DNA from 4 places in the Candidatus Macondimonas diazotrophica genome. Region 4 is predicted to be linked to each of the others. Evidence: predicted binding sites of a transcription regulator. Region 4 holds the regulator's gene; each other region holds the start of a gene.

Region 1 (7,649 bases), on a different contig from region 4:
ACACGTTGAAGTCGGGAACTGCCCGCTTGTCCCCTTTTTCATATTCAAAGGTGCCGGTCATGGAGTTGGCGATGACCTTGGCGTCGGCACCGACGTACTGAGGCCGCGCAAGAATCTTTACCGCGTCCATTCGATTGGCATTGTTGTTTTCATCGAGCCAGGCCGCCGCGCGGATCATGGCCTTGAGCATGGCCTTGTGCGTATTGGGATTTTTTTCGGCCCATTCCTTGGTCACACCGAAGACTTTCTCCGGATTGTTCTTCCAGATCTCATAATCGGTGATGACCGGTACGCCAATTCCCTTGAACACGGCCTGCTGATTCCAGGGCTCGCCGACGCAGTAGCCATAGATGGTTCCCGCTTCCAGCGTGGCCGGCATCTGCGGAGGTGGCGTCACCGACAGCAGTACATCCGCCTTGATCTGACCCGACGTATCGCCTTTGGACGGGGCATAGTACCCGGGGTGAATTCCGCCGGCGGCCAGCCAGTAGCGCAGCTCGTAGTTGTGCGTGGAAACGGGGAAAACCATGCCCATGTTGAAGGGCTTGCCTTCCGCACGATACTTCTGAACCACTGGCTTGAGCGCATCGGCCTTGATCGGATGCACCGGCTTACCGTCCTTCATCGGAACGTTCTTCTTCATTTCCTCCCAGACCGCATTCGACACGGTGATGCCGTTGCCGTTGAGGTCCATACTGAATGCCGTGACCATATCGGCCTGCGTGCCGAACCCGATCGTTGCGGCTAGCGGTTGGCCCGCGAGCATGTGCGCGCCGTCCAATTCGCCCGTCACCACCCGATCGAGCAGGATTTTCCAGTTGGCTTGCGCCTCCAGCGTGACGTAAAGCCCTTCATCCTCGAAGAACCCCTTTTCATAGGCGATTGCCAGCGGGGCCATATCGGTGAGTTTGATGAAGCCGAGCTTGAGATCTTCTTTTTCAAGTGCACCGCCAGCGGCGCCCGCCAGGGGGGCGGTCGCCAGACTGGTACCCAGCATGAATGCCGCCATGGCGGCTGTGGAGACGGCACGCCGGAGCGAGGCCGACAAGGAAAACGGTCTGATCATGATGACTCCTGTGAAGAGAGAGATGAATCGGAAACGGGAAACGGGACGAAGCTGCCCAGATAGCGATCAGCCGCTTGGGGGTCGAAGACTCGACCATCGAAGAACCGGTCAGGGCCCAGGATCAGGGAATGTCCCGCCTGCGCGAGCGTCCAGGGATCCGGGTGCTCGCCTTCCAACTTCGTGTCCCGCGACGGGCTGGGCCACCCTAATTCCTGAGCAGCCTCGCGATAGCGATCCGGACGGTAGACGCAGCGGGCGGCCTGCAGCCAATCGGCGGGATGCTCGATGAGCCCCCACCGCACCATCTGGGTCATGAACCACACTGCATGGGACAGCCAGGGAAAGTTCGCGGCATAGCGGGAAAAAACATGGAAATCCGGTTGCGAACGCGGCGCTGAGCCGGGTTCGTAGACCACTTCGCCGATCATGGCTCGCGCGATCAGTTCGGCCGGAACGTCGACATAGGCTTCATCCGCCAGACATTCGACGGCCTGCGGCCGGTTGACGGGGTCATCGAGCCATGCTGCCGCCTCGAGTAACGCCATGATCAGGGCGCGGTGGGTACGAGGGTGGGCATCCGCCCAAGCCTCGGTCATTCCCAACACCTTCTCTGGCGCGTTGTTCCACAACTCATGGCCGCTGATGAGGATGCACCCGCTCGCTCTGGCGACCGCCTGGCTGTTCCATGGCTCGCCGACGCAGTAACCGTCGATCAAACCGGCTTCCAGGTGATCAGCCACGCGAGGCGGTGGAATCACCACCAGGCGGACATCCCGATCCGGATCGATTCCGGCCGCAGCCAGCCAATAGCGCAATTGCAGATCATGAGCCGAGAACGAAAATACGGTGGCGAATGTCAGGGGCGGTCGCCCGGCCCGCTGATCCGCGGCGATGACGGTCTTCAGTGCGCGCGCCGTAATCGGGCGTGTTGCCATGGCGACGGGATCGGCCTCCTGCAAGCGCTGATACAGTCCCCGGGAAACGGTAATCGCATTGCCGTTCAATCCCAGACTGAAGGCGGTGGTGATCGGCCGGATGCCCGCACCAGGCACCCCTTGCCCGGCGGCCAAGGCCATCGGCGCCAGCATGTGCGCGCCATCGAGGGCGCCGCTGTCCACCTTGTCGCGAATGTTGGCCCAGGAGGGTTCGCGACATAACCGGACGTCAAGTCCGTGGCGCGCGAAGAAGCCCTGCTCCCGCGCAGCGACGAGCACGGCGCAATCCGTGAGCGGAATGAACCCCAATCTCACACAGCGCAGTTCCAAATCCCGATCAGGTGATCGACTCACGGATTCAGCCTCTCTCAGTGACCCATTGCCCATGCAAAACCCAAAAAAAAACGTCGCTGGATTCCCTTGCCTCGGGCATGGGGTCCAGGACGCCTTTGTCCTCCAAGCAATTGCGAAATTGCTGTCGTTTCCCGTTCACCCGCCTTTGGATGTTCGAGAACCGCTTATTCGTCTACGAGCACACATCGTGCCAAACCATAAATATGGACAATCAGTCGCTTATGCGACCCCACGCCCACTGAAGCGTTCTCCCTTTCGGTCGCTGTGTCCGACTTGGTGCGATGCATTCCCATGCGGCACGATCGTGGTGCACCGCCGTTCCGGATGGCCGATCAGCCATCCGGAGTGCGCATCGCTTTAGAACTTGAACTCACCCATCAGCCAGATTTTCTGCGTATCGGTGGCAAAGTCATCTGCCTGATAGTCCGCATATTTGAGGGTCAGGGAGAGATTGGACGTCACCTTCTTGGTGGCCAACAGATCCCATTCGGTCCCGTAGTCGAGATTGCCGTCATCGGACTTGAAATCATGCGCCACGGCAGTAAGCGTCACACCCATCACCGAACCGCTGACCGTCACGAAGTTATCCTGCAGGCCACGCCCCCCTGCAATCAGGTCGCCGAGGAATTTGTCAGCCCAGCCATTGAAGGCATGCTTGGTCGCCAACGGGGTCTGGAAGTTGTAAGTGCCGTCTCCGCCGAGCACTTCACGTGACAGCTTGATCGTGATCCCTGACACCACCCCGCCAAGCTCGGCGAGGTAGTAATCCGCATCGACCGTCGAATCCGATTCGCCGTAGTCGTTCTGCGCGGCGTACTCAAACGTATACAGCAACTTGCCGGAACCCACCGGAACAGCACCTTGTGCACGCAGACCCAACGTCTGGGTATCTTTGGTTGGACCGGCATCGAGGTCGTAGTCCAGCAGATAGGCATAGCCCACCAACTTGGCCCAGGGCGCGAGCTGGTAGGCTGCGTTGAACAAGTGAGCGCTGAGTTCGACTTCATCGAAGGTAATGTTCTGGACCCGGTCCAGATAGGCATAGGTCAGAACGGTATCGGGCAACGACTTGTTCTGGATGGTGAAGGCGTCAAATGTCTGCTCATTCTGGCGCCAGCCGACGTTGCCGACGAAGCGGGCGTTGTCGAGGATGAGGCGCTGGCGGCCCAGCTTCATGTCCGTCTCAGGCAGCCCGCCGTAGCTGAGGTAGGCTTGATTCAGCTCGGTATCCGCCGGATCGGCCACGACCGGGTATTGGGTTTTGCCGTTATCGGTGCTGTTGTAGTCCTCTCCGGCAAAGGCATCGACATGCTCCATCTGCACATAAGCGCCAAACCCATGAAAATCGCCGGTCTTGTAGCCCAGGCGCAAACGGCCGGTATAGGCTTCCGCATCCTTTGCCGCGCCATCCTGATCCACCCATTCCCCGCGCAGTCGATAGTCGAAATCCACTTTGCCGCCGGTTATCGCCGCAGTCAGCGGATCAGGGTCGGTGGCGCCCCAAGCGACTCCTGAACAAACCGACAGCGCAGTGGTTACCACCCATCCGGCTTTCACACCCGCGTTCTTCTTCAGCATGCCTCGTCTTCCTGTGTCCTGAGTAGCAGCCTCGAACGCAATGCGCGAACGGAGGCCAAAAAAAAACGACGCCATCCCCGCCCATCGGCGAAGCGTGACGTCGTTGCCATGACTCCGGGCAAGCCGTCGTTGGCTCACCCTCGGCACAGGCCAATGCAATAAAACTGCCATATTAGACCGAAGACGGCGAAATCCTTACCCGGGACTGTCTTGCCATCCGCACCGGCCAATTCGGGTCATCCCGCAGGCGCACCAAAAAAACGCAGCTGTCCACGTCGCGGCACCGATTCGGTGCCGCTCAACAGCAATCCACTCAGCCTAACAACTCCGCCATTTCGACGACGGTACGCGCCACCTCCGCCAGACGTTGATTGCGATCCATCGCCAGCTTGCGCAGGGCCTGATAGGCGGCCTCTTCATCCATACCCCGTTTCTTCATCAAGATGCCCTTGGCTCGATCCACGACCTTGCGCTCAGCCAGACTGTTGCGCGTCTTTTCCAGCTCCTCCCGCAAGGCCTGGAATTCCTTGAAGCGAGCCACGGCCACTTCCAGAATGGGTTTGACCCGGCGCGGGTTGATGTCGTCAACCACATAGGCACTGACGCCGGCCTTTACGGCCTGACGGATCGTTTCGGTATTGCCCGACTCGGCATACATCACCACCGGGCGGGGAAAGTCGCGACTGATGTGGCGTACGGACTCCAGGGTGTCGCGATCGGGGACATCCATGTCCACAAGCACCACCTCAGCGCCACTGCGCTGCAGTTCAGCCAGTAGGTTCACCCCGCGCAAGGGGCAGCTGAATACGGTATAACCGGCATCGGTCAATGCTTGGCGTAAGATGGCGCCTCGACCAGGATCATCATCCACCAGCATGACTTTCAACATGATTGAACCCCGGCCCCGGCCACTCTCAGAAAGATTTCACTGAACTGGCCTCAAGCAAAAAAAGAGCCACCTCACCGAGCCGGCCAGTGATTGCGAAGCGGAGAACCTCATGGACATTGTTGCCCTGATCATCTTCATCCTTTTCGTGCTGACTGGAAGTGCTGGTGTGATCCTGCCCTTTCTCCCGGGTGTTCCCGTGGCTGCAGTGGGCGTGCTGTTCGCCGCATGGCTGGGGAATTTCACGGTGCTGGGGCAGCGGGAAGTCATCGTGGCAGCCCTCATCGCTGGACTGTCCCTGATCCTCGATTACCTGACTACCGTACTGGGCGCGCGCTTTTATGGCGCCAGCACACGCGGCATCTGGGGCGCCCTGATCGGTGCCATCGTCGGTGCAGTCTTTTTTCCACCCTTCGGCTTCCTGTTGGGCGCCATCGTCGGCGCCATCGGTGCCGAACTGGTCAGCGGCCGGCCGTGGGAGGAAGCGACCCGGGCGGGCCTGGGCACGCTCATCGGCAGCCTGGGCGGCATCGTGATCAAAGGGCTGCTGATCGTGGCCATCGTCTTGATGTGTCTGCCGCCGCTGATTGCGGCGCTGTGACCGCCCCTCATTCCGGAAAATCGAGGCGCCGGACCGGTTGGCTGCCCATGCGGCGCAGCCGTGCCCGCAGCCGTGCCCGATGCGGCGGAACACCTATCCCCGGCGCGATCTCGCACAAGGGCCGCAGCACGAACGCGCGCTGCAATAGCCGGGGATGGGGCACCTGCAACCGGACAGTTCGGATGCGCTGTCCGGCGTAGAGCAACAGATCCAGATCCAACGGGCGCGGCCCCCAACGCTTGCGTCCACGGCGGCGCCCCTGTTGGCGCTCGATCCGCTGCAGGGCACGCAGCAAGGTCATGGGTCGCAAAGCGGTTTCCAGCGCGGCGACTGCATTGACGAATGGTGCCTGAGCGCGGCAACCCACCGGCGCAGATACATAGTAGGCGGAAACAGCGCGCAGGCGGGTGCGTGGCAACTGCCCCAATGCCGTCAGCGCATGGCTCATCTGCCGGACCGGATTGAGGCGATTGCTGCCCAGACCGACGTAGACCGTCGTCGGACGGTCGCTCATGAGGTGACATCGCCCTCCGGACGCCGGCGCGGCCCACGGCGGCGGCGTCGACGGGAAGGCGGGGCTTTCGCCAAAGACTCGGGCCGTTGCTCCAGCAACACCTCACGCGCTTCATCAGCGGCCACCTGAAATTCGGTCCACCACGTTTGCAGCGCTTCAGGCACTTCACCGCCGTGCCCACGCAGCAACAGGAAATCGTAGGCGGCGCGAAACCGGGGATGCCGCAGCAACGCCTTGGCGCGTTTGGCCGTGGTGAACTCAAAGCGGGGCTGCAGCTGCCAGATCTCCTGCATCGGCGTTCGGAAGCGGCGCGGCGGCAAAACGGGCATCGCCGCCTCCGCGCGCTGGATCGCCTCGACGCGCGCCTGTGCCATAGACATCCCCGCCTGAATGCACTCATCCAGGACTTCCCGTAGCGGCCCCCAGCCCAGCGCGGCGAACAGAAACGCCGGCGTCACCGACCGGCCCTCGGCAATCCGCTGATCGGAATTGACCATGGCCTGGAGCAGAAGACGCGCCGTCGGCCCCTGCTCACCTTCGCGCCGAATCACGGCTTCGGTTGCGGGAAAGAGATAAGCAAACAGGCCGTGCTCACGCAGCAGGGTGAAGGTTTGCGCGGCATGGCCACCCAAAAAGAGCTTCAGGCACTCATCGTAAAGCCGTGCCGGCGAGATATCCGTGAGCAGCCCCGACAGTTCACGCAGCGCCTGCGCCGTATGTGTTTCCAGGGAAAAGCCCAGCTTGGCCGCAAAGCGCACGGCACGCAGCATGCGCACCGGATCCTCCCGATAGCGCGTCCATGGATCACCGATCAGGCGCAGGACGCGATTCTGCAGATCCGCCATGCCACCGACATAGTCATGGATGCTGAAGTCTTCAATGCTGTAATACAGCGCGTTGACGGTGAAATCGCGCCGCCAGGCGTCTTCCTCGAGACTGCCATAGACGTTGTCGCGCAATACCCGCCCGCGTTCATCGACCAGCACGGCATCATCACCCTGCTCACCGGCACCCCGAAAAGTGGCCACCTCGACGATATGTCCGCCGAAATGCACATGCGCCAGCCGGAAGCGGCGGCCGATCAAGCGGCAATTGGAAAACGTGGCCCGCACCTGCTCGGGCAAGGCATTGGTGGCCACATCGAAGTCCTTGGGTTGCAAGCCCAGCAGGACATCGCGCACGCCGCCGCCGACCAGAAATGCCTGGTAGTTGGCAGCCTTGAGTCGATAGAGCACCTTGAGCGCCGGGGCGGCGATATGGGACCGGGACAACGTGTGTTCGGCTCTGCGCACGATCACCGGGCCGATGGAATCAGCCGCCGGTTTGGTGAAATGGGGATCAGGAAAAAAATCTTGCACGCAAAGGCGATCTGACTGGTGAATTCGGATTGGCATTAATTTAACATGCCTGACCTGTGCTGGCATCCTGTCGCTGCACAACCAGCCCGCCAAACGCCGATGGCTTGGACACAGAACCGTTTCACGCAGCGGGAACCGAACGCTGCGTTCGTTTGGGAACTCGATGGATACCGCGACTCCTCGGCAACCCGCCGTCCAGCCCTGTGGGCTGATCCGCCGCCTGGCGGCAATCTTCTATGACAGCCTGCTGCTCGGTGCCATCTGGATGGGGGCCACCTTCCCCGTACTGACCTTCACCCATGGCGAAGCCATTGGTGCCGGCAACCTCGTTTACACCGCGTACCTGCTGCTCATCGG
Region 2 (7,649 bases), on a different contig from region 4:
GGGAGATTATGTGGCGCGTCTGCTCAAGGCCCGCCGGCGGGGGCGCTCGCTGCCGTCTTTCCGCTACCGGAACCAAGGCAGCATGGCGGTGATCGGGCGCCACGCCGCGGTGGGTGATTTGCGCTTCTTGCATGTGCGAGGCGTTTTCGCCTGGTACCTGTGGGTATTGGTGCACATGATGGGCTTGATCGAGTTTGGAAACCGGCTGGTCGTGATGACCCGGTGGGCCTGGAACTACCTGACCCGCAATAGCGGCTCGCGGCTCATTACCAGTGTGCCCGAGGCTCGCACCGATCATGCGGATCGCGCCCACCGATCCGGCAACTGAGTCGCCGGATTCACAGATCCTCGGGCAATTCCAGTTCCTTGATCTTGCGAGTCAGCGTGTTGCGCCCCCAGCCCAGCAGCCGTGCCGCTTCCTGGCGCCGGCCACCGGTATGGCTCAGCGCAGCACGGATCATGATGCGCTCGAAGTTGGGTGTTGCATGACCGAGCAGATCCTGTTCGCCGCCGGCGAGCTGTTGCTCGGCCCAACGCTTGAGGCCATCCTCCCAGCTGTGAACGGTTTCGGCGCTGCGGGCATCCTGGCGGGCCAGTTCCGGCGGCAGGTCTTCCATGTGCACTTCGCGCCCCGAGGCCATGACGGTCAGCCAGCGGCAAGTGTTTTCGATTTGGCGCACGTTGCCCGGCCAGTCGAGCCGGCACAGGTAGGCTTCCACGTTGGGCCGCAGGATCTTGACCTCCATGCCGAGCTCTTTGGCGGCCCGATTGAGGAAGTAACGCAGCAGCAAGGGGATGTCCTCGCGCCGCTCACGCAGCGGGGGCACATGCACCCGAATCACATTGAGGCGATGGAACAGATCCTCGCGAAACTGTCCGGTCTTGACCAGGTTTTCGAGGTTCTGATGCGTCGCTGCGATAATGCGCACATCGACGTGCAGCGGCACATGGCCGCCTACGCGATAGAACTGTCCGTCGGCGAGCACGCGCAGCAGCCGGGTCTGGAGTTCGGCGGGCATGTCGCCGATTTCATCGAGAAACAGCGTACCGCCGTCGGCCTGTTCGAAGCGGCCGCGCCGCAGGGCCTGGGCGCCGGTGAAAGCGCCCCGCTCATGCCCGAACAGCTCCGATTCGAGCAGTTCGCGGGGAATGGCGGCGGTGTTGAGTGCGATGAAAGGCTTGCCGGCCCGCGGGCTGTGGCGATGCAGGGCGCGCGCCACCAGCTCCTTGCCGGTTCCCGACTCGCCGTTGATCAAGACCGTGATGTGCGAGCGCGACAGCCGCCCGATGGCGCGGAACACCTCCTGCATCGCCGGCGCTTCGCCGATGATGGTGGGGATGTTCGGCGGTTCGGGGGACGCCGTATCCGGTCGGCTTTGCTGAACACGGTGCTTGTAGGCGCGCCGGACCAGTTCCACGGCTTCGTAGATGTCGAATGGCTTGGGCAGGTATTCGAAGGCACCGCCCTGGTAGCTGGCGACCGCGCTGTCGAGGTCGGAATGGGCGGTCATCACGATCACCGGAAGGGTCGGATCTTCCTCATGCAGCTGCTGCAGCAGGGCCAGGCCATCCATGCCGGGCATGCGCACATCCGTGACCAGCACATCGGGTCGCCGTGTCCGGATTTCCCGGAGTACGGCATCAGCAGAATCAAAGGATTGGGTCGACATCCCGTCGTTGCGCAGGGCCTTTTCCAAGACCCAACGCATGGACCGGTCATCGTCGACAATCCAGACGTTGACGACTTCGGTGTTCATGACTCGCCCTGTTGAAGCGGAAGAAATACGGAAAATCGGGTCTCGCCAGGACGGGTATGGCACTCGATGGTGCCGCCGTGCCGCCCGATGAGGTCCTGGGCAATGGACAGGCCCAGGCCGGTGCCTTCAGCCCGGCCGGTGACCATGGGATAGAAAATCTGCTCGACCAGTTCGGGCGGAATGCCGGGGCCGTTGTCGATCACGTCCACTCGGATGACCAGGCGGTGGCGGCGATGTCCGATCGTGAATTGGCGTTGCGCACGCGTCGACAGCACGATGGCCGCGGGTTGGTTGCGCTGCGACTGCGGTAACACGGCCTCGATGGCATTTCGGACAATGTTGAGCATCGCTTGAATGATCTGATCCATGTCGCCTGTGAGGCAGGGGAGACTCGGATCGTAGTCGCTGCGCACCGTGATCCCCGGATGCCCCTCTGCCGCGACCAAGGTGCGGACCCGTTCCATCACTTCGTGGATGTTGACTTCACCGATGCGCAGGGGGCGGTTCGAGCCCAGCAAGGTGTCCACAAGCTGCTGCAGCCGGTCGGCCTCGGCCATGATGACCCGGGTATAGTCACGCAAATCCGGATCGTGAACTTCGGCGTCCAGCAGCTGCGCTGCACCCCGCAAACCGCCGAGCGGATTCTTGATTTCATGGGCCAGTCCGCGAACCACGGCGCGGCTGGCCTGCTGTTGGGTCAACAGGTTTTCCTCGCGCGAAATGCGCAGGTGGCGATCCTGTTGGTGGAGTTCAAGCAGCAAGGCACGCGCGCCATTGATCAGGCGAATGGGTGTCACCATGCAATCGACCACCACCGGAGTCGTCTCGTTCAAAGAGCCGAGTCGCAGGTTGAGTTCGCGTTCTGTGTAGGGCGCCTCGCTGGTGAGCGCCTCGAGCAGGCGTTCAGCGAGGCTTTCTCCATGTAGCACCAGCGAGGTGAGGGAGGTCCCCGCCAGTCGCCGGACGCTGGCGCCGAACAACATCTCGGTTGCGCTGTTGAGATAGCGGATCCGCAGGCTCCCGTCCAGAACCAGGACGGCAGTCGCCAATTGATCGAGGAGCGCGGCGGCCCCCAGGCCGGTGCCGGTCAGCGCGTGGTCTTGTCGAGAGCGATTGTTCATGGTGTTGTCTTGGCAAGCAAAAGCTGTGCCGGCGCCACATGATGGCGTGCCTGAACGCACCACCCTGACGCATATCGGGCCCGCGGAGGCGTATTGATCCGGGGTGGGGTCAATTATGCGCCTTTTTGGTGCGGAACGGGGGCGCAGGGCGATCGATACGCGGAAAAAATGGTGCAGCACGATCGGGGCGCCGTGCCGAATGGCCGGGTATCCAGGCCGCGGAAGGGAATGCATAATGCGGCCGGATGGTCTGCAGGATCAAAAAAAACCCGCCTGAATTACTTCAGGCGGGTTTTGACGGTCGAACTGACGCGATCAGAGGCTGTAATACAGGTCGAATTCCACCGGATGGGTGGTCATGCGGACCCGCGACACGTCGGCCGTCTTGAGCGCGATGTAGGCATCGATCATGTCATCGGTGAATACACCGCCGGCGGTGAGGAAGTCACGGTCGCTGTCCAGTGCATTGAGCGCCTGCTCAAGCGAAAAAGCGACCTTGGGGATGGCCTTTTCCTCTTCGGGCGGCAAATCGTAAAGATCCTTGTCCATGGCTTCCCCGGGATGGATCTTGTTCTTGATGCCATCGAGACCCGCCATCATCATCGCCGCGAAGGCCAAGTAGGGGTTGGCGGTCGAATCCGGGAAGCGAACCTCAATGCGCCGCGCCTTCGGGCTCGACACCCAGGGAATACGCACGGAGGCCGAGCGGTTGCGAGCCGAATAGGCCAGCATGACCGGGGCTTCGAAATGAGGCACCAGACGCTTGTAGCTGTTGGTGCTGGCATTGGTGAAGGCATTGATGGCATGGGCATGCTTGATGATGCCGCCGATGTAGTACAGCGCCGTCTCGGACAGGCCGCCGTATTGATCGCCGGAGAACAGGTTCTGGCCAGCCTTGGACAGGGACTGGTGCACATGCATGCCGCTGCCGTTGTCGCCGACCAGCGGCTTGGGCATGAATGTGGCCGTCTTGCCGTAGCTGTGGGCCACATTCTGCACGACATATTTGAGGCGCTGGACTTCGTCGGCTTTCTTGACCAGCGTGTTGAACTTCACGCCGATTTCGCACTGACCCGCGGTGGCCACTTCGTGATGATGGACCTCGACCGGCAGGCCCATTTCCTCGAGGGTGAGGCACATGGCGGCGCGGATATCGTGCAGCGCATCGACCGGCGGAACCGGGAAGTACCCGCCCTTGACGCCCGGGCGGTGGCCCATGTTGCCGTCAGGGTAGACTTTTTCGGTGTTCCAGCCAGCCTCTTCCGAATCGATCTTGTAGAAGCAGCCACCGATGTCGGCGCCCCAGCGAACGTCGTCGAAGATGAAGAATTCGTTTTCGGGACCGAAGAACGCTGTATCGGCGACGCCGGTCGATTGAAGGTAGGCCAGCGCGCGTTTGGCGAGTGATCGCGGGCAGCGGTCATAGCCCTGCATGGTGGCGGGTTCGACCACATCGCAGGTGAGGTTTAGCGTCAGTTCCTCGAAGAATGGATCGAGGGTGGCTGTCTCCGGGTCAGGCATCAGAATCATGTCGGATTCCTGAATGCCTTTCCAGCCGGCAATGGACGAGCCGTCGAACATCTTGCCGCTTTCGAACACCTCGGCGTCCACGGTATGAGCAGGCACGGTGACGTGCTGTTCCTTGCCCCGGGTGTCCGTGAACCGGAAGTCCACGAATCTGACTTCTTTGTCTTGAATCAGCTTCAGCACATCATCGCCGGACATTGACATTGCATTCCTCCAAATTGCGATAGATCAAACTTCAGACGACCCACCAAGGACGGGCATCCCATAGAATCACGCATGAACCATGCCAAAGCATGCCAGCACGGCGATGCCCTGCAACAGGGCTGTCGCTGTCGTTCCGCGGTCCGCAGGCCGCGCAATCATGGTGCGCCTGAGTCGTGTCGCACCAAGTTGGGGCGGTGCGGTGGCTCCCTTCATGCGCCCGCACCGATCTCTGCGAGATGTGGCCAAGGTTAGCACCTGCCCGAAGGTTCCAACAGGGCTGATGCACGGAGACAGTCCAGGCCGGTATACTTTTTTGATTTGGCCGGCTCACCGATTTTCCTCAAGTCTTCTTTCCGGCGTGGAGTCCCATGAGCGCATCCCCTCAAACCTTCCAGGATCTGATCCTGGTACTGCAGAACTACTGGGCCCGACAGGGCTGCGTGATTCTTCAACCGCTGGATCTCGAGGTCGGCGCCGGTACGTTCCACCCGGCGACTTTTCTGCGCGCGATTGGCCCGGAAACCTGGAATGCGGCTTATGTCCAGCCTTGCCGCCGGCCCAAGGATGGCCGCTATGGCGACAATCCCAACCGTCTGCAGCATTACTACCAGTTCCAGGTGGTGATGAAGCCTTCGCCGCTCGATTTTCAGTCGATCTACCTGGATTCCCTGCGGGAACTGGGCATCGACCCCCAGGTTCATGATATTCGCTTCGTCGAGGACAACTGGGAGTCCCCGACCCTTGGCGCCTGGGGGCTTGGCTGGGAGGTGTGGCTGAACGGCATGGAGGTCACCCAATTCACCTACTTCCAGCAGGTGGGCGGGCTGGAATGCTTTCCCGTCACCGGCGAGATCACTTATGGTCTCGAACGCATTGCGCTCTACCTGCAGGGCAAGGACTCGATTTTCGATCTGGTTTGGACCATCGGCCCCGACGGCGCACCGGTGACCTACGGGGATGTGTTCCACCAGAACGAGGTCGAGATGTCGACCTACAACTTCGAGCAGGCGCCGGTTGATGAGCTGTTCCGCCTGTTCGATCTGTACGAGGTTGAAGCGGGTCGGCTCATGAAGGCCGGCCTCGCACTGCCGGCCTACGAGATGGTCATGAAAGCCTCGCATGCCTTCAATCTGCTCGACGCGCGTCATGCCATCTCGGTCACTGAGCGGGCACGCTATATCCTGCGAGTGCGCACGCTGGCGCGCGCCGTCGCTCAAGCCTATTTCGAGGCGCGTGCACGCCTCGGTTTCCCCATGGCTCCGCCGGCTCTGCGCCAGGAAGTCCTGAGCCAGTGGCAGGCTCGGCAGGAGGCGATGGCATGAGCCGGGCGAATCTGCTGATCGAACTGGGCACCGAGGAATTGCCGCCCAAGGCCCTGCGGGCGCTGCGCGATGCCTTTGCCGACGGCATGCGACGCGAACTCGCGGCGGCGCAGATCACCTTCGGTCATGTCGCTGCCTATGCCGCGCCGCGGCGGCTTGCCGTGCAGATTGACGATGCGTTGACCCGTCAGCCCGATCAGATCGAGGAAAAAGCGGGGCCTGCACTTGCCGCCGCCTTCGATGCCGATGGCCAGCCGACCCCGGCGGCGCTGGGATTTGCCCGCAGCTGCGGCGTGGCGGTGGATGCGCTCGAGCGGCACGATGAAGGCAAACGGTCACGACTGATTTATCGGGCGACGCGTCCGGGACAATCACTTCGTGACCTGTTGCCTCAATTGGTCGAACGGGCACTGGACACCCTGCCGACACCCAAGCGGATGCGCTGGGGCGCAGGCCGACACGAATTCGTCCGGCCGATTCATTGGCTGGTGATGCTGCTCGACTCCGATGTCGTGGAGGGATCGGTGCTGGGCGTTCCCGCCGGTCGCCAAAGCCGGGGCCATCGCTTTCTTGCGCCCGACCCAGTCGTGCTGGATCAGCCGGCGGATTATCTCGAGCGTCTGATGGCAGCCCATGTGGTGGCCGATTTCGACGCGCGCCGCGCGCGCATTGCCGAAGGGGTCGCTGCCGCTGCTGCGGCGTTGGGCGGCGAGGCGGTGCTGGACGATGACCTGCTCGACGAGGTGACCGCGCTCACCGAGTGGCCGGTGCCGCTCGCCGGGCGGTTCGAGGCGCATTTTCTCGAGGTACCGGCCGAAGCGTTGATGTCCTCGATGCGCGGCCATCAGAAGTATTTTCCGGTGCGTGATGCGCAGGGTGGTCTGCTCAACCATTTCATTACCGTCGCTAATCTGGAATCGCGCGATCCGGTCCAAGTGATCGCGGGCAACGAGCGGGTGATCCGGCCGCGTCTGGCCGATGCAGCCTTCTTCTTCGAGCAGGATCGCAAGCAGCCGCTCGCCGCGCGTCGCGAGGCGCTGCGCACGGTGACCTATCAGGCCGAGCTCGGGAGTCTGTTCGACAAGACCGAACGACTCGCGGCGCTGTCGCGGTGGCTCGCTGAGCGCATCGGCGGGGATGTCGCGCTCGCGCAGCGCGCCGGCATGCTGTCCAAGTGTGATCTCATGAGTGAGATGGTCGGCGAATTCGACGAGCTTCAGGGCATCATGGGGGCGCACTATGCACGCCTGGATGGTGAAGCCGACGAAGTCGCAAGCGCCCTGCGCGAGCAGTATCTGCCGGCCTTCGCGGGCGACGTCCTGCCGACGACATTGACCGGCTGTGCCCTGGGGTTGGCCGACCGGCTCGATACACTGGTCGGCATCTTCGGGATGGGTCAGATCCCGACCGGCTCGCGGGATCCGTATGGGTTGCGCCGCGCCGCCATCGGTTTGCTGCGCATCCTGATCGAGCGCGGGCTCGACATGGACTTGCGGGAAATGCTGGGTCAGGCGCGAGCGGGTTATGGCGCCCTCAAGGTCGAGCCGGTGGAGCCGGTGTTTGCCTATGTGATAGAGCGGTTGCGCGCCATCTATGAAGATCAGGGCATTACGTCGGAAGTCTTCATGGCGGTCATGGCGCGCGCACCGTCGGTTCCCGTGGATATCGACCGGCGGGTGCACGCCGTCAACCACTTCCGCCATCTGCCTGAGGCGATG
Region 3 (7,649 bases), on a different contig from region 4:
ATGAAGCGATGAGAGGCAAGGTGAAGGCGCATCGGCAATCTCCTGAGCAAGTGGCCACAATCGAACAAACCCTCGGGAGCAAGGATCAGGCCAGGGAGATGGTTTGTTTGAAGTACGACCGTATAATATGCAACCATCTGAAATTAAAAGGTTCGCAGCGCGATTTCGGTGTACTTCGATGCACGGGTCGGATGCGCTCACTGACATTGTCACGCTTTGCCGGCCAATGTCCGGGCGGACGACAATCTGCCTATAACGCATCGATCCCAAGCTTGCTCATCCGGTAGCGCAATTGCCGGGTGGTCATTCCCAAACGCCGAGCGGCTGCACTCTGGTTACCCCCACTATCGCGCAGGGCTTTCTCGATGGCATGGCCCTGGGTGTGGTGAACCTTGAGGTAGTGTCGCGGCTCACAATCGGCGGAAAGGCCATGCGGGGCGGAGAGCAGAACGTCCGTTGACGTCTGATCCGGCTGATGCAGTTGGACGGTGGATTCGTCCTGCAAAATGAGCGCGATCTGTGTCGCCGTGACGATCAGACCCTCGGCCATCACGATTGCGCGTTCCATGACATTCTGGAGTTGCCGGATGTTGCCCGGCCAGTCGAAGGATTCGAGTCGCCGCAGTACCCCATTTTCCAAGGTCACATTGCGCTCGTAGCGATGGTTCAGTTCGTTGAGGAAATGCAGCGCGAGGATCTTGATGTCACCGTTGCGCTCACGCAGCGGCGGCAGATAGATGGGGACCACGCTCAGCCGATAGTAGAGATCGAGCCGGAAGCGTCGCTCGTTCACCAGCTGTCGCAAATTGACGTTGGTTGCAGTGAGAATCCGGAAATCGACCGGGATCACTTGACTCGCGCCCACGCGCTGGACCTGCCGATCCTGTAGCACGCGCAGGAGTTTGGCTTGCAACTCCAACGGCATATCGCCGATTTCATCCAGGAACAGCGTTCCGCCCTCGGCCGCCTCGATTTTTCCCTTGCGGGTTGCATCTGCGCCGGTAAAGCTGCCTTTTTCATGACCGAACAGTTCCGATTCCAGCAAAGCAGCGGGGATGGCGGCGCAGTTGATGCAGATAAAGGGGCGTTCGCGCCGATCGCTCTGTTGATGAATGAGCCGCGCAAACTTTTCCTTACCGGTGCCTGACTCGCCGAGCAGGATCACCGGCGCTTCGCTGCGCGCGACTTGCCCGGCCTGTTTCAGCGCTTCGAGCAACACCGTGCTTTCGCCGATGATCCCGTGAGCGAGGCCGTTTTGCCGGATGGACCGCCACAACTGCTGATTTTCGGTGACCAGGTCAGCCGTACGCTGACTGACGAATCGCTCGATGCGCATGATCTGACCGATCATCGCTGCGGCGATGCGCATCAGCATCAGATCATCGTCGAAGCGGTGGCGATGGGCGCCATCCTTCTGGGCAGCCAGCACCGCGATCGGCCGACCCTCTGCCAAAATCGGAACCGCCAGAAAGGCGATGGGGCCGAGGTAGCGTTCGTCCCAGGAGGTGATGCGTGTCAAGTAGATCGGTTCGCTCTGAATGTCGGCGACCAGACCAATGGTGCCGGTGCGCATGACATATCCCGTGACGCCTTGATTGAGGGGAACGGTGTAGCCACCGGAGGTCATATGGTGCGCGTCGAGGCCGTAGCTGTGACGAACTTCGAGATACACGCCACTGGGATCGGGGACGCTCACGCGGCCGCCATTCAGACCGCGCATCTGCGCAAGCAATCGCAACATGGCGACGATGATGCTATCCGGGTCGAGCCGGCGCTCCTGCAACTTGGCCATTTCCAGGATCAACTGGAGATCGCTGTTCGAGCGAAGTGCTGAATCGGGCACAGAAGAGAGCGTCGGATAGAGCGTGCTGGCCTGATGACTCATCGAAATCTCCGTTGGCGCATGTGGATAGCAAAAAGCAAGGAGCGCGCCGTTTACAACGCATTGAATTTGCTACCAGTATGTACGAGGACTGCACCGATCAGGTGCGGGCCGCAAGGCAGCCTGGGGCGGCCCGATTTTCAAATTTGAACAATGTCGAACAATCTGGCCGCATTTCCGGCAGGCGGGGGGCACGTTTGGCAGGCCCTTGATCTAAATCCCTTGAAATAAACAAGAAATACCGGCGTATCGCATTGGCCTGGACTTTGCCTGAGAGCTCCCGTCGGTGCTCGCCATCCGCTCCGGGATGCCAGGCGAGCCCGCGATGCGTGTCCGGGACCTTCATGCAGGGGAAAACGATATGTTGCAGACGTTGATCGAGGTCGATGTGTCCAAGCCGGCGGCCGAACAGGGTGGCGTCATTCATAACCGCTGGCACCCCGATTTGCCGATGGTGGAGATGGTCAAGCCAGGCTCCAGCTTCCGCGTGCAGTGCCTCGACTGGACTGGCGGCCAGATTCTCGACAGCGACTCGGCCAACGACATCCGCGACGTCGATCTGACCCAGGTGCATTACCTCAGTGGCCCTATCGGTGTGGAAGGTGCAGAACCGGGTGATCTGCTCGTCGTCGACATTCTCGACATCGGCACCTTGGCGGAGTCGGACTGGGGTTTTACCGGCCTGTTCGCCAAAAGCAACGGCGGCGGGTTTCTCACCGATCATTACCCGGACGCTCGCAAAGCCTGCTGGAACTTCGAGGGCATCTACGCCCAGTCGCGGCATATCCCGGGGGTGCGTTTCGCCGGCCTCATGCATCCGGGGCTGATCGGTTGCCTGCCATCTGCCGACCTGCTGAAGATGTGGAACGCGCGGGAACAGGCGCTGATCGCGACCGATCCGAATCGCGTTCCGGAACTTGCCCTGCCGCCCAACCCTGCTTCGGCGGTGATGGGGAGACTCACGGGTAGTGCGGCGCAGGCCGCTGCCCAGGAGGGCGCACGCACGGTACCGCCACGGGAACACGGCGGCAACTGCGACATCAAGAACCTCTCCCGCGGGGCCAAGGTGTACTTTCCCGTTTATGTGAAAAACGCTGGCCTGTCGATGGGCGACATCCATTTTTCCCAGGGCGATGGCGAAATCACCTTCTGCGGCGCGATCGAAATGGCCGGCTGGATTGATCTGCATGTCGAGGTCATCAAGGGTGGGATGGAAAAATACGGCATCAAGAACCCCATCTTCAAACCCAGTCCGCTTGAGCCGCGTTACTCCAACTATCTGATATTTGAAGGAATTTCTGTGGACGAGGCGGGCGAGCAATACTATCTCGACGCGCACGTCGCCTATCGTCAGGCTTGTCTCAATGCCATCGCGTATCTGAAGAAGTTCGGATATACCGGTGAACAAGCCTATGCCATCTTGGGGACCGCTCCGGTTGAGGGGCACATCAGCGGCATCGTCGACATTCCCAATGCCTGTGCCACGTTGTGGATTCCAGCCGAGATTTTCGACTTCGACATCATGCCCAACGCATCGGGACCGGAGATCATGGTCAGCGGCGGGGCCGATCTGGCCATGGCCGGCTGAAGTATTACCGATTCATCCCGGTCGACAATCCGTTCTGGAGAGCCTGTATGCCCTTGTATGAATACCAGTGCGCCACGTGTGGCCCGTTCACCGAACTGCGATCCATGAGCGAACGCAATGCCCCCATAGACTGCCCGCAATGCGCAGCGGCATCCGCGCGCATGCTGTCGCGGCCTGCCTTGCGTCAGATCTCTTCTGGAAGCTACCAGGCGCATACTCGCAACGAGCGCAGCGCCCATGAACCGCTTAGTCTGCGCCGTGTGCCGCCGCCGGCAACCGGCCACGCGCACGGGCCGGGCTGTGGACATGCCGATCATCGCGGTAAACGTCCGTGGATGTTGGGACACTGATGGGCCCGCTGGTCGCCTGAACTGCGCGATCGCGCCGGCGTTACTCGGCTTGTTCGACCGCGCGCATTCATCCGGTCAGCTGTTCTGAAGTCGATCTGCGGAACCGGCGGCTCCGCCCCTGCGGGCCGCCGCTCGCATCCGGTACAATTCCTCCCTTTGCGCGGCCCACCGGCTGTGCGCAGTTCAGGACCGACCGGAGTCAGCATGTCCCAGATCGCCCAAGAGGCGGCGCGGCGGCGCACGTTTGCCATCATTTCCCACCCCGACGCGGGCAAGACCACGCTCACCGAAAAACTCTTGCTGTTCGGCGGCGCCATTCAGTTCGCGGGCGCTGTCAAGGGCCGCAAGGCCGGCCGGCATGCGACTTCCGACTGGATGGAGCTGGAAAAGCAGCGCGGTATCTCCGTGACCAGCTCGGTGATGCAGTTTCCCTACCGCGACAGCATCGTCAACCTGCTCGATACCCCCGGGCACGAGGATTTCTCCGAGGACACCTACCGCACGCTGACCGCGGTCGACTCGGCGCTGATGGTGATCGACTGCGCCAAGGGTGTGGAAGAGCGCACCATCAAGCTGATGGAAGTCTGCCGGCTGCGCGATACGCCCATTTTCACCTTCATCAACAAGCTCGACCGCGAAGGCCGCGATCCCATGGAGCTCATGGACGAGGTGGAAAAGGTGCTGGGCATCCAGTGCGCGCCGGTGACCTGGCCGATCGGCATGGGGCGCGGCCTGCGCGGCATCTATCACCTGCTGCAGGACCGGGTTTACCTCTACGCCCCGGTGAAGGATGGCCGCGCTCACGAGAGTGACGTGATCGAGGGACTGGACAGCGATGCCTTCACCGAGCGGTTCGGGGCCGATGCGGCGGCCTACCGCGAGGAAATCGAGCTGGTGCGCGGCGCCAGTCCCGCGTTCGACCGGGCGGCCTATCTCGCCGGGCGCCAGACGCCGGTGTACTTCGGTTCCGCGGTCAACAACTTCGGCGTGCGCGAGCTGCTCGACGATTTCGTGAGCTGGGCGCCGCCGCCGCGGCCGCGTGAGACCGAGCAGCGCAGTGTGCAGCCTGAGGAGACCGCGCTGACCGGCTTTGTCTTCAAGGTGCAGGCCAACATGGACCCGGCCCACCGCGACCGCATCGCCTTCTTCCGCGTGTGCTCGGGACGGTTCAGCAAGGGCATGAAGCTGCGCCATGTCCGTCTCGGACGCGATATCCGCATCGCCGATGCGCTGACCTTCATGGCCAGCGAACGCGAACGGGCCGAGGAGGCCTATCCCGGCGACATTCTGGGCCTGCACAACCATGGCACCATCGCCATTGGCGATACCTTCACCGAAGGCGAGATCCTCACCTTCACCGGCATCCCGCACTTCGCGCCCGAGCTGTTCCGCCGCGCCGTGCTGCGCGATCCCCTGCGTCTCAAGGCATTGCAGAAGGGGCTGACCCAGCTATGCGAAGAGGGCGCGACGCAGTTCTTCCGCCCACTCACCAACAACGACCTCATTCTCGGCGCCGTTGGCCCGCTGCAATTCGACGTAGTCGCGCACCGGCTCAAGGCCGAGTACGGCGTGGAATGCCGCTTCGACGGCGTCTCGGTGGCCACGGCGCGCTGGGTCATCTGCGAAGACGCCCGCATGCTCGAGGACTTCCGCCATCGCGCCGCGGACAATCTCGCCATCGACCACGGCGGCGCGCTGGTCTATCTCGCGCCCTCGCGCGTCAATTTGCAGCTCGCCATGGAAAAATGGCCCAAGGTACGCTTCGACGCCACGCGCGAGCACGCCCCGGTCGGGTTCTGAGCGCGGTTCGCGCATCCTGTGGATGGAGGCGCTGTTAATCCGCGTCGATACCCCTTTGCGCGCAACTAACAGCCGGTCTAACACCGCTGTGACTAGACGGCTGGATGTTGTGCAACCAGTCGATCCGATCAGGAGGATCCTGCTGATATCGATCCGTTGCTGCCCTGAGCGTGAATTTCCTCGAGCGCCGTATCAGTCTGGGAGGGCTTTTCCACCATTAGCTGATGGTGCCCAAGGGGATAAGGTTGCACGGTGTGGTCAGCAGCCTCTATTCGGTTAGCTCGTCTGTTCTTCGGCCGCGCGCAGGAAGGCACTGAGCTGTTTGAGTTTTTCCAGAAGCTCGTCGAAGGTCACGATCTCGACGTCCTTGGAATTGCGCCGGAACAGCTCGAAAGACTTCTTCTGGTCATCGCCCTCGGGCGTCCTGCCAATCACCAGGCAGCAATGCACGGCGTAGGACTCGATGTCGTAAAGCCGAGTGTTGTCCTTGATCTGGGCAATCTGCTTTTGAAACTGGTACTTCTGATCGAGTGCCTGATTGATCGAACCCGACAGCTCGGCCGCCGGCGTGTAAACGCCATCGCGAAATGGTGTCCTGTTGAGCATCGACGTCTGCGGCGTCTTGATCTCGAAGATCGCCGTGTTGTTGGTCAGGCTGTTCTTCACCAGAAAATCAGTGATCTTCTCTCCGTCGCCTGACAGCTTGCGTCCACCGACCGATGCCTGGTTCCGCACCTTGATCACGGGATAGCCGAAGGCCATGTTCAGGATGAAGGGGTTTTCGTTGAAGAACTCCTGCCAGCATGCTTCGACCTGGTTCTCGCCAAGCATCCTTTCGTATCGGATGATCAGGGCTTCAAGTGTCACTAGTTCGATGTCGCCGCGCAGCTTCGCCAGCTTCTCCGGTTGATGATCGGCGATGTCGGCGGCATGGCGGGTCAGGGCGCCGATGACAGCGTTCTGATCCTCCTCGGACAGATCCTGCTTGCCCTCTGCCACAGTGGTGAACAGCTTGCGATAGGGGTGCCGACCGGCTTTTGGGTCCAGCATCGGCACCCCGAGCCGTTCCGCCAGAATGTTGTGGGCAGCAGTCCATTTCACGGCACGACGGGCAGAGTCCGTGTGGCGATCAATCTTGTTCAGTTCGAGGCGCGCCTGCTCGAAGTTCTGCGTGGCGATGTAGAAGATTCCATGGCCATCCGGGGCGGGACCCGTGGCGTGTTTGCCCGTAATAACTATTTCGGTGCAGTCCGATAGCGCTTCCACCGCATTGATGATGAATCGGTAGGGTTTCGCGAGGCCAAGCCCGTAGGCGTAGTCCTTGGTGAACGTGGAGGGCAGATTCTCCAGGACATCGCGCACCTCCGCCGGTGTCGGAGGTACGGCCATGTCGAACCCAAAGATGATGTTCGGGTCATCGAGCGTGATCCGCTCGATCCGGCCATATTTCGGCTTCAGGAAATCCGGCCGGTTTCCGAATGTGCTGATCGGATAGATCGTCAGGAAATTGTGCTGACCGTTGATATCCAGCAGCTTGGTCCGGTAGCTATTCGCTTTCTTCGGGTCGAGCCCGGCCTCCACCAGCCTGTGCTCCGGCGGCACGAAGTAGACCTCGACGAAATTGGGATGGACTTCTTCGATCTCAAGGATGCCGTCGTGATCTGGGTCATACGGCTCGATACTGCGCGCCATCAGCTGGCTTCTCGAAGATGAGGCCGAGCGTCACGCTCGTGTACTCGCGGGGTCCTTGTTGCCGCGAAGCGCATCGGCCATCTGCCAGAGCCGGGCTTCGGAGGCGATGGCGGCGATAGGGCTCCTCGGTTGGCCTCGTGCCATATCGTATCCAGTTTTGGGCGCATCGAGAGCGCATATTTGCCGTATTGCGTTGATGCGGCAAACGCAAGAGCGATTTCGGCGTTGCCTTCAAGCCCGTTAACGGTCGTGTAGTGCATCAGTTCACGGTGGTGTTCATCGATTGATTGGGCCATCGAAAGCGCTCAGGTCGAGATCGGGGAGATTGGCGTCGATG
Region 4 (7,649 bases):
GAAGGACGTATTCTGACCGCACCCCAGGGCACCGGCGGTTTCGGCTACGACCCCGTCTTCTGGGTACCGGAACAAGGCTGCAGCGCCGCCGAACTCGATCCCGCTGTCAAGAATCGCCTGAGCCATCGCGGCCGGGCGCTCGCGGCACTGCGCACCCAACTGATGGCCGCGGATGACTGAACAGGCGGTTCAAGACCGGCTGACCACGCCGCCCCTGGGGATTTATGTGCACCTGCCCTGGTGCGTGCGCAAATGCCCCTATTGTGATTTCAACTCCCATGCACGTAATCCCGGGCTGATTTCCGAGTCGCCGTATCTCGCGGCACTGGAGGCCGACCTGCGTCAGGATCTCGCGCTACTGGGAACCCCCCGACCGGTGCACAGCGTGTTCATCGGTGGCGGAACGCCGAGCCTGTTTTCGCCCGAAGCCATCGGCCAGCTGCTCAAGACGTTACGCCGCCACCTCCCCTTCAGGCCGGATACCGAAATCACGATGGAAGCCAATCCCGGCACCTTTGAGCGGGAACGTTTCCACGGCTACCGCGCCGCCGGCGTCAACCGGCTCTCGGTCGGTATCCAGAGCTTCAACGATACTCATCTGCAACGCCTGGGACGCATCCATTCGGGACATGATGCCAGCCAGGCGATCAGCGCGGCGCATGAAATCGGCTTCGACCACCTGAATCTCGATCTCATGTACGGCCTGCCTGGGCAGGATTTGAATGAAGCGCTTGCCGATCTGGAACAGGCCATCGATCTGGGGCCCGATCACATTTCCCATTACCAACTCACGATCGAGCCCAATACGCCCTTCGCGCAACGCCCGCCCCGATTACCACCCGACGAGACGCTCTGGCGCATGGAACGGCGCTGCCGGGTCGCTCTGGGTCGTGCCGGCTTCAAGCGCTATGAGGTATCGGCCTTCGCCCGACCAGGCGCAGCCTGCCGACATAATCTCAATTATTGGACCTTTGGGGATTACCTCGGCATCGGCGCCGGCGCCCATGGCAAGTTGACCGATACCGCAAGCGGGCATATCTGGCGCACTCGCAAGCAAAGCCATCCGCAGCGCTATCTCGCTACTGCGTCCACCACCGCCCGGTTGGCCGATCACGAAGCCGTTCCGCCCATTGCCCGGCCGCTGGAATTCCTGATGAATGCCCTGCGTCTGACCGATGGATTCCGACTGGAACTCTATCGGCAACGGACCGCCCTAAGTCCCGAGCTGTTGCTGCAGTCCTTGGCAGCAGCCCTGTCCGATGGGCTGCTTCGGCAGCAAGCCGACAGCGTGATTCCGACCGTTCGCGGTTTGGCGCTGACCAACGAATTGCTGTTGTCCTTCATGGCGGACGAAATCGCAGCATCTGCTTGACCCGCACCGGAAATCCGCTCGATTCCAACCGTTTTTCCCAGAGTTATGCACAGCTTGTAAACAACTCGGGGATTGACTTTTCACGCCGCGTGGCCGCGGCAATAAAATCAACCATATAAGCTCAACTTATTGAAAGACAAGTGATTAAGCAAAGGTGATCATTTTGTGACCAGCCTTTTGAATCCCTTGTGCCATCTGGCTTTTCACACCTTACCCGCCTGTTGCCCACAAGATTATCCACAGGCCATGTGGAAAACCCGATTTCATGCTGAAACCATCGCCGACTATCCCGATATCGACCTTGTGGGCTATCCTTTGCGACTTACCCACTCTGTCTGCTCAGGATTCCAAGACCATCCGCATGCGTCCCGACGCCATTCTCCCCATGGCCAAAGCGGTTCTGCGCATCGAGGCCCAAGCCGTTTCAGCGCTGATCGACCGGATCGGCGATGAGTTCGTGCGTGCCTGCCAACTCCTGCTCGACTGCCAAGGGCGAGTGGTAGTCATGGGCATGGGAAAATCCGGCCATGTCGGGCGCAAGATCGCCGCCACCCTGGCCAGCACCGGAACCCCCGCGTTCTTTCTCCACCCGGCCGAAGCCAGCCACGGCGACCTGGGGATGATCACGCGTGCGGATACCGTGATCGTCTTGTCCAATTCCGGGGAAACCCAAGAGCTGCTGGCCATCACTCCCCTGCTCAAGCGCCAGGGCATCCCCCTGATCTGCATGACGGGACAGCCCCGATCCACGTTGGCGCAGGCAGCCACGGTCTGTCTGGATGTCGCCGTCGACCAGGAAGCCTGCCCGCTCGGACTGGCCCCGACTGCCAGCACCACGGCGACACTCGCCATGGGCGATGCCCTGGCCATTTCCCTTCTCGAGTCCAGAGGCTTCACTGAAACGGACTTCGCACGTTCTCATCCAGGGGGGGCGCTCGGGAAACGCCTGCTGCTACACGTCGACGACCTCATGCACCGGCCGCCACGCGTGCCTCAGGTTCAGGTCGGCACGTCATTGGCAGATGCCTTGCTCGAAATGACCCGGCAAGGACTGGGCATGACGACAGTCGTCGATGCGCAGATGCGTCTGCAGGGCGTTTTCACGGATGGCGACCTGCGGCGCGCACTGGCTGGCGCTACGGACCTGCGCCATACCCCCATTCAGGCAGTCATGACGCCGCATGGCACCACACTCCGGCCGGAAGCGCTGGCGGTCGATGCGCTGAATCTGATGGAAGACCGCAAGATCATGGCGCTTGTCGTCGTGGACGAAGCCGATCGGGTCATCGGCGCTCTGCACATGCATGACCTGCTGCGGGCAGGTGTAGTATGACGGTCAGCGCGGAGGTGATCGAGCGGGCACGCGGCATCCGCCTGGCCGTGTTCGACGTCGACGGTGTCCTGACGGACGGGCGTCTGTATTTCGCTCCGGAAGGCCCGGAAATGAAGGTATTTCACGCGCGGGACGGGCTCGGGATCAAACTGTTGCGCCGCCACGGCATCGAAGTCGCCGTCATCTCGGGGCGTCAATCGCCCGTGGTGGCCCGCCGCATGGACGCCTTGGGCGTCACCCATGTGTACCAGGGCAATGATGACAAACTGCCGATACTGCGCGACTTGCTAAAGAAGCTCTCGCTCGCACCGCAAGCCTGTGCCTATGTCGGCGATGATGTCATCGATCTGCCGCCCATGTCTGTTGCCGGCCTGGCCTGCACGGTTGCCGACGCCCACCCTGCGGTGCGCCGGGCCGCGCATTGGATTACCGCGGCGCCCGGCGGTCAGGGCAGCGCACGCGAGGTTTGTGATCTGATCCTGACGGCGCAGTCGGCACTGCCGGATGAATGGAAACCAATCTCGTGAAACGCCTGATCAGCCGCCCGTGGGGACTTCTTTTCCCGGCCGGTGCGCTGGCCGCCTTCCTGGCCCTCAATTCGCTCGACAACCCCCGGCAAGATGACATGGCTTCACAAACGCCGACAGCGGATTACGAACTCCACAATTCTCGGATCGACCAGCTGGATGAGACCGGTCGTTTGAGCCTTCGTCTGATTACGCGGATCGCACGGCACAGGCCGGCCTTGGCGGGTACGGAAGTCATCGACGTTACGGCCCTGCAGCCGACCGAGCACGCAACGCCGAATCGATTACAGGCCCCCGATGGATTCATTCCCGACGATCGAACACAGCCGATGCGGCTTGGCGCACCGGTGAAGGTGGAAATCCAGAATCAAGCCGGCAGATCCCCCTGGCATCTGGAGACCGGCGAGCTGGAGTATATCGGTGCCCGCCAGCGGCTGGCATCTCATACAACGGTTACCGTAACCCAAGGCAAAAACCGGCTTGAAGCCGAAGCGTTCGATGCGGATCTGGCTGCGGGCCACATCATTCTGACCGGCCAGGTGAGAGCGCGTTATGTTCCTTGATGCCAATCGGGTTCGTCCGCTGTTTGCTGCCGTGCTGCTGTGGAATGCAACCCTGGCGAACGCTGCGCCCGCCGCGGCGCCCATTCTCATCGAGGCGGATCGCGCCGAACTCGATCAAAACCAGCTCCAAAGTACCTACACCGGCAATGTGCGTATCACGCAGGGCACGACGGTGTTCACCGGCGAGCGTGTCACCGTACTGCACGACCCGGACGGCGTGCCGCGCCGGGTGGACGTCGCTGGAACACCTGCGCGCTTCAGTCAGCCCGCCGAAGCCAAGACGCCCGCGATCGATGCCAGGGCGGAGCGCATGCGCTACGACGCCGAATCCGGCCAACTGGAACTCAACGGATCGGCGTGGATCCGCCAAAATCGGGATGAAGTCTCGGGCGAGCGATTGATCTACGACCGCGTCAACCAGCGCATCCTCGCCACGGGCGAAGCCGGCGGCACCGATCGCGTTCGCATCACGATCCAGCCGCGCACCAGCCAGGATGATGCAACGCCATGAGCTGCGTGCTGGAAGCGGACACCCTCACCAAGCGCTACCGCAACCGCTCGGTGGTCAATGAGGTCTCGCTCCGTGTCCAGGCAGGTGAAGTGGTTGGCCTGCTGGGCCCCAATGGGGCCGGGAAAACGACCATGTTCTACATGATGGCGGGCCTGGTCCGACCGGATCGCGGGCGTATCATGCTGAGTGGCGAGGAAATCTCCGATCTTCCGATCCATTTGCGCGCGCGCCGTGGAATCGGTTATCTGCCCCAGGAAGCCTCGGTCTTCCGCCGGTTGACGGTGGCAGAGAACATTCTGGCGATTCTTGAACTCCGGCCCACGCTATCGGCGACGGATCGCAAGCGACGCTGCCAGTCCCTGCTGGAGGAGTTTCACATTGCGCATCTGCGTGACTCCCAGGGCATGAGCCTCTCGGGTGGCGAAAGGCGACGACTGGAGATCGCCCGCGCCCTGGCCGCCGAACCCAGCTTCATCCTGCTCGATGAGCCTTTTGCGGGCGTCGACCCCATTTCTGTCGTGGACATTCAGCGGATCGTGACCCACCTGCGCGATCGCGAGATCGGGGTCCTCATCACCGATCACAATGTCCGCGAAACACTTCATATTTGCGAGCGCGCCTATATCCTGAGCGAAGGCTCCATCATTGCCCAAGGTGAGCCTGATCAGATCCTGGCCGATAAGACCGTAAGGGAAGTCTACCTGGGCCAAGCATTCCAACTTTGACAGCCTTGCGCCCCACAGCCCCTTCGAGGGAGTAGAATCCGAACAATGATCGCTGCCAACCATTCGTCGTTCCTATGAAACAGACACTGCACCTCAAAATGGGCCAGCGTCTGGCCATGACCCCTCAACTGCAGCAGGCAATCCGCCTGCTCCAACTGTCGTCGATCGAATTGCAACAGGAAATCCAGACCATCCTCGATAACAATCTGATGATCGAGAATGGGTCAGCCGAGGGAAGCGACACGGCCGAGGACGCAGCCAGCGACTACCAGGAGACTGCAGGGGATTCGATGACCGGCCTTGATGCGTCAGCCGAAGCCCCAACCGATGCGCGCGGTGACGACTTAGACCTGGCGTGGGAAGACCCATGGTCGCAGGGCGAGGACACGGTTGCCGGCAGCGGGGAAGCCTGGGACTTCAATCAAACACCCAGTCAGGACGGCGGCGAGCTGCGAGATCATCTGATCTGGCAGATGCGTCTGGGCCACTTTTCCGAAACTGATGAGGCCATAGCGCTTGCCATCATCGACGCCATCAACGATGACGGCTATCTCACCGAGTCGCTCGATGCACTGGTTGGCGAGGTGGGTCCGGACTTGGCCACCGAGCCGGCTGAAATTCTTGCGGTTCTGCAACGGATTCAAGGTTTCGATCCCTTGGGTGTCGGCGCCCGTGACCTGCGCGAAGCGCTGCTGTTGCAGCTCAAGGCGATTCAGCCCAGCGACGTGCTCCCACTTGCGTGCGAGCTGGTCGAACATCACCTGGATCTGTTGGCCAACCGAGATTTCGCCACGCTTCAGCGCCGACTCAAAACGACGGAGGACGGATTGCGAGCGGCGATCGAATTGATCCAGCGCCTCAACCCACGTCCAGGGGCACAGATCTCTCAGAAAACGGCGGGATACGTGATACCCGATGTGATTGTCCGCCGTTCCGGTACGGGTTGGCGAGTCGATCTCAATACGGAAACCACCCCCAAGCTACGCATCAATCGGCTGTATGCCTCCCTCATCAAGCGTGCGGACAGCAGTCGCGACAACGAAACGATGCGTCAGCACCTCCAAGAGGCGCGATGGTTTCTGAAGAGTCTCCAGAGTCGCAACGAAACGCTGTTCAAAGTGGCCTCCAGCATCGTTGAACGCCAACAAGCCTTTTTCGATCACGGTGAAGAAGCCATGCAACCCATGGTGTTGCGCGAAATCGCCGAAGCGGTCGGCATGCACGAAAGCACCATTTCCCGCGTGACCAATCAAAAATACATGCATACCCCACGCGGCATCTTCGAGTTCAAGTACTTCTTTTCCAGCCACGTGACCACCGTCGACGGTGGCGAATGTTCCGCTACTGCGATTCAGGCCATGATCCGCAAGCTCATCGCGGCAGAAAACCCGCGCAAACCGCTGAGCGACAGTAAACTCACAGAGATGTTGCTGGGAAATGGAATCAATGTCGCCCGACGCACGGTTGCCAAGTATCGCGAATCCATGTCCATTCCACCTTCGAACGAACGCAAGCGACTGGTTTGAAGGGGCTGATTACCAAGGGGATGCCAGATGAAAATTGATGTTACCGGCCAGAATATCGAAATCACGACCGCCATCCGTCAATACGCCGCCGAGAAGCTCGAACGCATCCAGCGGCACCTCGATCAACCGCTGGACGCTCATATGGTGTTGCGGGTCGAAAAGGAACGCCATCATGCCGAAGCCAAGATCCCGGTGAACGGCAGCACGCTATTCGCCGATGCCACCAGCGAAGACATGTATGCGGCGATTGACGCCTTGGCCGACAAACTCGACCGCCAGGCGCTGCGTTACAAGGACAAGAATAACGATCACCATCCCCGGGAAGCCCGAAAATCCGAGATTCATAACCAATAGAGCGCCTAGCCCGGTCAAGCCTGCATGCTGCCAGGCTTGACCGCTTCCTTCCCGAGATCGCCACTTCGCAAGGTAACCCCTCTGATGAAGCTTTTGATCCTGAGTGGTTTGTCTGGCGCAGGAAAGAGCGTGGCCTTGCACATGCTGGAAGATCTTGGTCTTTACTGCGTGGACAATCTGCCGCTGTCCTTGCTCGAGGCACTCGTTGAGGATTTCTCCCGGCATGGGGATTTCTCCTCCCAGGGCGTCGCGGTCGGCATCGATGCGCGTTCTCGTGCGCCGGAACTGGACAGCTTCGGCGAATGCCTGGCTCGGTTACGTCGGCGGGGTGTGGATGTCGAGACCATATTCCTTCAAGCCGAACCGGATACGCTGCTCAAACGTTACAGCGAAACCCGGCGGCGTCACCCGTTGAGCAGCACGCAACGGGCGCTGGTCGAGGCCATCGAAGCGGAGCGCAAGCTGCTCAGCCCAATCGCCGAGCAAGCCGATCTGGTGCTGGATACCAGCCTGACCACGATGCACCAGTTGCGCGACAGCATCCGTCAACGCGTGCACGGTCGGGATGGCTTCTTTTCACTCATGATCCAGTCGTTCGCCTACAAACAGGGGGTTCCGTCCGATGCGGATTTCGTATTCGATATCCGCTGTCTGCCTAATCCTCACTGGCAACCGGGTCTGCGTCCGTTGACTGGTCTGGATACCGAGGTGGCGACCTATCTCGAAGCGGAGCCGCTG

The links. Region 4 encodes sigma-54, which starts transcription at its own class of promoters, with help from an activator protein. Its sites were predicted from a motif close to TGGCANGNTNCNTGCTT; they were not measured.
Region 1: the regulator sigma-54 is predicted to act here: its motif matches at 4,875-4,891, upstream of E4680_RS08260 (ANTAR domain-containing response regulator).
Region 2: the regulator sigma-54 is predicted to act here: its motif matches at 4,678-4,694, upstream of glnA (glutamate--ammonia ligase).
Region 3: the regulator sigma-54 is predicted to act here: its motif matches at 2,138-2,154, upstream of fmdA (formamidase).

The regions. Positions count from the first base shown of each region.
Region 1 covers NZ_SRIO01000009.1:72,788-80,436, forward strand. Annotated here, with positions in the region: gene E4680_RS08245 (CmpA/NrtA family ABC transporter substrate-binding protein) at 1-1,066, opposite strand, end outside; gene E4680_RS08250 (CmpA/NrtA family ABC transporter substrate-binding protein) at 1,063-2,355, opposite strand; gene E4680_RS08255 (alginate export family protein) at 2,713-3,933, opposite strand; gene E4680_RS08260 (ANTAR domain-containing response regulator) at 4,247-4,822, opposite strand; gene E4680_RS08265 (DUF456 domain-containing protein) at 4,932-5,420, shown strand; gene folK (2-amino-4-hydroxy-6-hydroxymethyldihydropteridine diphosphokinase) at 5,428-5,934, opposite strand; gene pcnB (polynucleotide adenylyltransferase PcnB) at 5,931-7,292, opposite strand; gene E4680_RS08280 (RDD family protein) at 7,456-7,649, shown strand, end outside.
Region 2 covers NZ_SRIO01000005.1:115,864-123,512, reverse strand. Annotated here, with positions in the region: gene E4680_RS05410 (NAD(P)/FAD-dependent oxidoreductase) at 1-328, shown strand, start outside; gene ntrC (nitrogen regulation protein NR(I)) at 339-1,757, opposite strand; gene glnL (nitrogen regulation protein NR(II)) at 1,754-2,878, opposite strand; gene glnA (glutamate--ammonia ligase) at 3,194-4,603, opposite strand; gene glyQ (glycine--tRNA ligase subunit alpha) at 4,978-5,931, shown strand; gene glyS (glycine--tRNA ligase subunit beta) at 5,928-7,649, shown strand, end outside.
Region 3 covers NZ_SRIO01000006.1:67,219-74,867, reverse strand. Annotated here, with positions in the region: gene urtA (urea ABC transporter substrate-binding protein) at 1-32, opposite strand, end outside; gene E4680_RS06180 (sigma-54-dependent Fis family transcriptional regulator) at 251-1,885, opposite strand; gene fmdA (formamidase) at 2,244-3,470, shown strand; gene E4680_RS06170 (FmdB family zinc ribbon protein) at 3,518-3,820, shown strand; gene E4680_RS06165 (peptide chain release factor 3) at 4,025-5,620, shown strand; gene E4680_RS06160 (Shedu immune nuclease family protein) at 5,897-7,312, opposite strand; gene E4680_RS06155 (transglutaminase-like domain-containing protein) at 7,589-7,649, opposite strand, start outside.
Region 4 covers NZ_SRIO01000002.1:4,911-12,559, reverse strand. Annotated here, with positions in the region: gene rdgB (RdgB/HAM1 family non-canonical purine NTP pyrophosphatase) at 1-180, shown strand, start outside; gene hemW (radical SAM family heme chaperone HemW) at 173-1,372, shown strand; gene E4680_RS01600 (KpsF/GutQ family sugar-phosphate isomerase) at 1,734-2,705, shown strand; gene kdsC (3-deoxy-manno-octulosonate-8-phosphatase KdsC) at 2,702-3,232, shown strand; gene lptC (LPS export ABC transporter periplasmic protein LptC) at 3,229-3,795, shown strand; gene lptA (lipopolysaccharide transport periplasmic protein LptA) at 3,785-4,306, shown strand; gene lptB (LPS export ABC transporter ATP-binding protein) at 4,303-5,031, shown strand; gene E4680_RS01575 (RNA polymerase factor sigma-54) at 5,106-6,557, shown strand; gene hpf (ribosome hibernation-promoting factor, HPF/YfiA family) at 6,585-6,911, shown strand; gene rapZ (RNase adapter RapZ) at 6,996-7,649, shown strand, end outside.